2 regions of the Ralstonia mojiangensis genome follow, and region 2 is predicted to be linked to the other one. Evidence: predicted binding sites of a transcription regulator. Region 2 holds the regulator's gene; the other holds the start of a gene.
The links. The regulator FNR, encoded in region 2, switches genes on or off when oxygen is low (the NO sensors DNR and NnrR bind a similar motif). The targets are predictions, from matches to a motif close to TTGATNNNNATCAA.

Region 1 (3,411 bases), on a different contig from region 2:
CCGGCCATGCGCGCGCCCAGAGCGCGCGAACGCGGCCGAGATACTCGGACTCGTCCATCGCCAAAGCTTGTCTCCGTTGGGTTGTGCAGTGCGTGCGCACGGCGGCGCCGCACTATCTATACTGGAAAGTAATTTTTTATACCAACGGGTAAGAATATAGAAAGCGTTCTTTGATGCGTCAAGCATTTGAGACAGTGATGTCGCCAAGATGCGTGTATGCGACGGCGCATACGCGGGCGACATGCGAAAATATGCGCCATGTCCACCGTCCGCAAACCTGCCGTTCCCGACGTGCAACCGCCTGCTGAAACCGAGGCGCCCGAAGCTCCCGGCGTCACACCGCCGGCCACGCGCCCGCACATCGCCGAGCGGCAAGAGGCCCGCCGCCGGCAGATTCTCGACACAGCCGCGCAGCTCTTCTTCACCAAGGGCTATGCCGGCATGACGATGAGCGACCTGTGCAACGCGCTCGGCGTGACCAAACCGGCGGTGTACTACTACTTCACCGACAAGTACGAGATCTTCGACATTCTGTGTCGCGAGGCCGCACAGGTGTGCCTGTCGGCCATCCGTGAGACCGCCGACCCGGCTCTACCCGTGCGGGAGCGTCTGCAGGCGTGTCTGCTGGAAATGGCGCGTCGTTGCATCGACTGCCACTACGCCGCGGCGCTGACGTATCGCGATCGGCAATACCTGCGCCCCGAAACGGTGGAGTGGCTGCACGGCATGTCGCGGGCGTATTACCGCGATCTCTATGCGCTGCTCGACGAGGGAAAACGCGCCGGCGTGTTCGACTTTGGCGATGCGCGCGTCGCGGCGCACTCGATGGGCGGCGTGATGGGGTTCATGTATACGTGGCACGATCCGTCGCGCATCGACGCCGGCGTGCTGGCGCACGAGCTGTCGAGCGCCATGATGAAGATCATTCTGCCGGCCGCTCCGGCATCTGGCGTTAAACGCGCGTCTTGAGCGTCGCGCCGGCCGGCGCCTTCGGTAACGCAGGCAGGCGGAAGACTTCGGGCGTCATCAAGTCGATGCCGCAGTCGAGCGTCTCAACCCAGTCGATGAACCGGTTGACCATGGCTTTGCCATGGAAGGCTTGGCCATGCTGCGGCACGATCCATTCAATATCGAGCCCCCGCACCATCTGCGCCCACAGCCGGCACACGCGGTTGCCGCTCATGTAGCGACGGTGGAAGGGCGCCATCAGCGGCAGGTGCGCATCAAAATCTTCCACGGGCTTGGCGGCCACATTGGCGTGCACCATCGACGCCCCCAGATCGCCTGAGAACAGGATGCGCGACACCGGATCGTAGAACTGGAAATTGCCTTCCGAATGCAGGAAATGCGCCGGCACCGCCAGCAGATGCGATTGCCCCAGCGGAATCGCCATGCCCGTGTCCGGAATCGGCACGATGCGGCCTTCGGTCTTGCCGACGCTGCAGAAGTGGGGCAGAAAGCGTTCCCACACGCGCGAGATCAGGATGTCGCAGCTCGAGCTCGTTAGCCACCTGCCCGCCGAGGCGACGATGTCCGGGTCTGCATGCGAGGCCAGCACGTAGTCGAGCTGCTTGGGCGGAAAGTACCGGTTCATCGCCAAAAACAGCGCGTTGTAGGTCATCTGACCGCCCGGATCGATCAGCGCGCCGTGGCCGTGATCGACGATGAGGAACTGGTTGGTCTGCACAGGCAGGTCATCGTGATCGTCGACCAGGTCAGAAAACATCAGGCAGACGTGCTCGGGCGTTTCATAGAGCGTGGTGACCATGGGAGAGCGCAGCCGAGGTTGGAATGCTCCGATGGTCGCGCAGTGCGGGGCGGCCACACTTGATCCGTGTCAAGGCAGGTGTGACGCCGGGGTTGGCCTGGGTGGCCGATCATCCGGCCCGGGCTGAGTCTCACGTGATAAACTCTTGATCTTTAACGCTTTGCGCGAGCCGCACGCGGGTTTTCCGCTTGGGTCTGGCGCGCCGCCATGCCAACCGGCATGCCGCATCTCCCCCTATGAATACTGCAACGATGTCTGAAGCGTCAGAAGCGCCGGCCAATGAATCGGTGACATTCGACAGCTTCGGCCTGCATCCGGACGTCCTCCGCGCGCTGACCGAAAGCGGTTACACCAAGCCCACGCCCATTCAGGCGGCCGCCATTCCGGTGGTAACTGCCGGTCGCGACGTCATGGGCGCGGCGCAAACCGGCACCGGCAAGACCGCCGGTTTCTCGCTGCCGATCATCCATAACCTGCTGCCCGACGCCAACACGAGCGCGTCGCCGGCGCGTCATCCGGTGCGGGCGCTGATTCTCACGCCTACGCGCGAGCTTGCGGACCAGGTGTACGACAACGTTGCCAAGTACGCGAAATACACGGCGCTGCGCAGCGCCGTCGTGTTCGGCGGTGTCGACATGAACCCGCAGACGGAGCAACTGCGCCGCGGCGTGGAAATCCTCGTTGCCACGCCGGGCCGCCTGCTCGACCACGTGCAGCAGCGCAGCGTGAACCTGTCGCAGGTGCGCATGCTGGTGCTGGACGAAGCCGACCGCATGCTCGACATGGGCTTCCTGCCCGACCTGCAGCGCATCATCAACCTGCTGCCGGCGCACCGCCAGACGCTGCTGTTTTCGGCGACCTTCTCGCCCGAGATCAAGAAGCTGGCCGCGAGCTACCTGCGTCATCCGCAAACCATTGAAGTGGCACGCAGCAACGCCACGGCAGAGAACGTCCGCCAGGTCATCTACACGGTGCCGGACAACCACAAGCAAGCGGCGCTCGTGCATCTGCTGCGCCAGCGAGCAGAGCAAGGCCTGCCGCGCCAGTGCATCGTGTTCTCCAACAGCAAGATCGGCTGCTCGCGCCTGGCGCGCGCGCTGGAGCGCGAAGGCATCAACGCCAACGCCATCCACGGCGACAAGACGCAGACCGAGCGCATGCAAACGCTCGAAGCCTTCAAGCAAGGTACCGTGGATGTGCTGGTCGCCACCGACGTGGCAGCGCGCGGTCTCGATATCTCGCAGATGCCGTGCGTGATCAACTTCGACCTCCCGTTCAACGCAGAAGACTACGTGCACCGTATCGGCCGCACGGGCCGTGCCGGTGCTTCGGGTGATGCGCTGTCGCTGTTTGCGCCGGGTGATGAGCGTTTCCTGGCCGACATCGAAAAGCTGATCAAGCGAAACCTGCCGCGCGAGCAACTGGCTGACTTTGATCCGACCGGCGAGCAGGCGCGTGACCGTGAACGCCGTGAGCGCGACGAAAAGCGTGCCCGCGGTGAGGTCCGCCGCGCCCGTGAGCGGGACGACCGCAACGGCGCCCGCGTGTTGGATCACACGATCGTGCGCCCGCCTTTCCGGCCATCGGACGACCCGTTCTTCAATCGCCCGTACGAATCGTCTCTGCCAGCGGAATCGGCAGAA
Region 2 (3,411 bases):
GTGGATCGAGCGGCATATCGAAGGAGATCGCTTCGCGCGCATCCGTCTCGACGGTGAGCGCTGGAGCCTGCGCAAATTCCGCCTGAAGGCCGCAAAGCATTCGGCTTGGATCCTCATCGGGCTGTGGACGGGCTTCACCTTCGTGGGCTTCTTCACGCCAATCCGCGATCTGGGCATGGAGACCTGGACGCTGTCGCTCGGCCCCTGGCAGACGTTTTGGATGCTGTTCTACGCATTTGCGACCTGGGGTAACGCCGGTTTCATGCGCGAACAGGTCTGCCGCTACATGTGTCCCTACGCTCGTTTCCAGAGCGTGATGGTCGATCCCGATACCTACGTTGTCACTTATGACACGCAGCGCGGCGAGCCGCGCGGCAGCCGTTCGCGCAACGCCGATTTCGAAGCTCAGGGTCTGGGTGCCTGCGTCGACTGCAGCATCTGTGTACAGGTATGCCCGACCGGCATCGACATCCGCCAAGGGCTGCAATACGAATGCATCGGTTGCGGCGCCTGCATTGACGCCTGTGACCAGGTCATGGACAAGATGCGCTACCCGCGTGGTCTGATCCGCTACACGTCGGAACGCGCGATGCTTGATCGGCTCAGCCCGAAGGAAGCCCGGCGACATCTGCTGCGTCCGCGTGTGCTGATCTATACCGGAATCATGCTGGTGCTCTTCACCGGGTTCATCGTGGCATTGGCGATGCGGCAGCCGCTCAAGGTTGACGTGATTCGTGATCGTGGTGCGCTGGCGCGTGAAGTGGACGGCGGCAAGATCGAGAACGTTTATCGCCTGCAACTGATGAACGCGTCCGAGCACCCCATGCGCGTGACCATCACCGCCGAGGGCATGCCGGAACTGGACGTGCAGGGCGGCAGCGGCGAGTCGACCACATTGGAGTTGCCGCCGGCGGCTAACCGACTGCTGCCTGTGCGCGTACGCCGGCCGGCCGACGATGCCGCCCCCGGCTCGCACAAAATCCGTTTCGTCATCCATGCAGACAGCGGTAGCGACAGCCTCGTACTGCGCGAACCGTCGAGCTTCATCGTGCCGCGCTGATGCGGCATCCCCAACAGGAGGCAACGATGCACGCAACGCAATCTTCCGCACAGGCCCGTCCCTGGTGGCGCGAGCCCTGGCCATGGCTGCTGATGGCAGGGCCGTTCGTCGCCATGGTCGGCTGCGGCGTCACCATCTGGCTGGCAATGTCGCATCCCGATCCTGCTATTCATGACAACGTGGTGCGCCGCGGTTTGGTCGTTGAAAAGACGGTCGTCGCGCCGCCACATGCCATTCACGCGGAGGCCCGATGAAACGTCGATTGCTGATGTGGATTCTGTGGCCGGCATTTCTGTCGGCCGCGCTGGCTGAGCTGGTGGTTTTTGCGGTGGTGGACCCCGCCGACCTGCGCTTCTTCGGCGAACAGATCACGGTGTCGACCCAGGCGGTCTACACCGTGTCGTTCTTTGTGTTCTGGTTGCTGTGCGGATTGTCGAGCGCGCTGACGCTCTATGTGTCGCCGGGCATCGGCAAACTGGAAGCGCATGAACACCCGCTCGTGTGAGCGGGAACCATGGAAGCAGCTTAGGCGGCCTGACCGCTCATGACCTGGCGCAGGCCGGCCAGGTCGACCAACTTGACGTGGCGTTGGCGGATCTGAATGAGACCCGCTTCGGCAAAGCGCGAGAACAGGCGGCTGACGGTTTCGAGCTTCAGACCCAGATAGCTGCCAAGTTCTTCGCGGCTCATACGCAGCACAAACTCGGTCGACGAATATCCTCGCTGGGCCGATCGCTTCGAGAGGTTGAGCAGGAACGCTGCCAGACGCTCCTCCGCACGCATGGAGCCCAGCGTGAGAAGCATCAGATGATCCTGCGAGATTTCCTTGCTCATGATGCGCAGAAACTGATGCTGCAGCGAAGGCAGCCGGCGCGAAAGGTGCTGCAGCTCGTCGTAGCGCACCACGCAGACTTCAGTATCTTCAAGCGCGGTGGCGTCCGACACGTGGCGCATATCACCAATGCCATCGAGCCCGACGATTTCACCCGGCAGATGGAACCCAGTGATCTGGTGTCGTCCGTCTTCAAGCGTCAGATGGGTTTTGAGCGTGCCGAAACGAATGCCGTAAACCGCCTCCAGTGGCTCACCCAGAGAATAGAGCGATTGCCCCTTCTTAATGCGGATGCGCTCGCCGACCAAATCGTCCATCTTGCGCACGTCATCCGAGTTCATTCCCACCGGCAGGCAGATTTGCCCGAGTACACAGGTGGAACAACGCGAGGCTTGGTCGGTAAGTGCGATTCGAGTGAGCACGGGCGGGGGCGAATTTCGGGAAAGTGAAATGAGTAATTCTTGTTGTATAGCGCCAGCTTATTATAACGGCGACCTTCTTGTCCTCGGACATTTCCGATGCGGCAAAACGCGCCAATTACGCTTAGTTCGCAACAGCAAAACGAAAACCTTGGCCCATATCAAGAGAGCGTCAGAAAGATGAGTGCCGCCGCGCTTCTGAGCGTTTTCCTGATTGCGTTGCTCGGCGGTGTCCATTGTCTGGCGATGTGCAGCGGTATCGCACTCGCGGCCGAGCGCGGGGCGGTGGCGGTGCGGATCGTGTCTCGCCGCCGTCTATGGTTTGAGCAGGTCGTCATGCATGCCGGCCGGCTGACCACCTATACGCTGCTTGGCGCAATCATGGGTGCGATGGGTGCGACCGTCTGGCGCCAGCAATGGCTGCCCATTCAACGCGGCTTGTTTGCCTTCGCCAGTGCATTGCTGCTCGCCTACGGTTTGTTGCTGCTCGTGCGTTCCGCCGGAGATGTGTGGCGCAGCGTGTGGCTTGAGCGCTTGCTCGGCCGCGTCGCTGGTGGTCTGTCTCTAGCGGCGGCTAGGCTGGGCGGCAAGCTTCAGCGTCAGCCGCCGTTGCTGCGCCGCTATGTCACGGGTATGGCGTGGGGTTTGGTGCCGTGTGGCATGGTTTACGGCGCATTGGCTGTAGCGTTGTTGGCAGGCAACGCAGCCTCAGGGGCCGTGGTCATGCTCGTCTTTGGTGCCGGCACACTGCCTAACCTTCTGATGATGTCTGGCTTGGCCGGGTGGTTGAGAGGGCTGTCGCGCCAGCGATGGGCGCGAGGCGCGGCTGGCATCGCCATCGCCGGGTTTGGGGTCTGGGGGCTGTTTCACGCAATCTGGCTGCCAGAGATGCTTAACGCACACGGATTCTGTCTCGTGCTGTAAGCGTTTAAAGCGCGGGGAAATCGCCATCCGGCCCGGGATGGGAGGCTAGGACATCTTCCCGGTTGCGGCGCTGCTGGAAATTGCCCTACAATCGACAACAATTCGATTCGCCACCCGCGCAAATCAACAATCCCAAGCGCGGCGCCAAGCGATGCCATCCAGCGGTAGAGTCACCC

Region 1: a site for FNR is predicted at 1,828-1,841, ahead of NG898_RS03010 (oxygen-binding di-iron domain-containing protein). Genes of this name have one in related genera too.

What each region holds. Positions count from the first base shown of each region.
Region 1 is NZ_JAMXHU010000001.1:650,520-653,930, forward strand. It holds gene NG898_RS03000 (AMP-binding protein) at 1-58, opposite strand, end outside; gene NG898_RS03005 (TetR/AcrR family transcriptional regulator) at 259-969, shown strand; gene NG898_RS03010 (oxygen-binding di-iron domain-containing protein) at 953-1,768, opposite strand; gene NG898_RS03015 (DEAD/DEAH box helicase) at 2,020-3,411, shown strand, end outside.
Region 2 is NZ_JAMXHU010000003.1:253,416-256,826, reverse strand. It holds gene ccoG (cytochrome c oxidase accessory protein CcoG) at 1-1,060, shown strand, start outside; gene NG898_RS13265 (FixH family protein) at 1,087-1,314, shown strand; gene NG898_RS13260 (hypothetical protein) at 1,311-1,565, shown strand; gene fnr (fumarate/nitrate reduction transcriptional regulator Fnr) at 1,586-2,314, opposite strand; gene NG898_RS13250 (sulfite exporter TauE/SafE family protein) at 2,492-3,235, shown strand.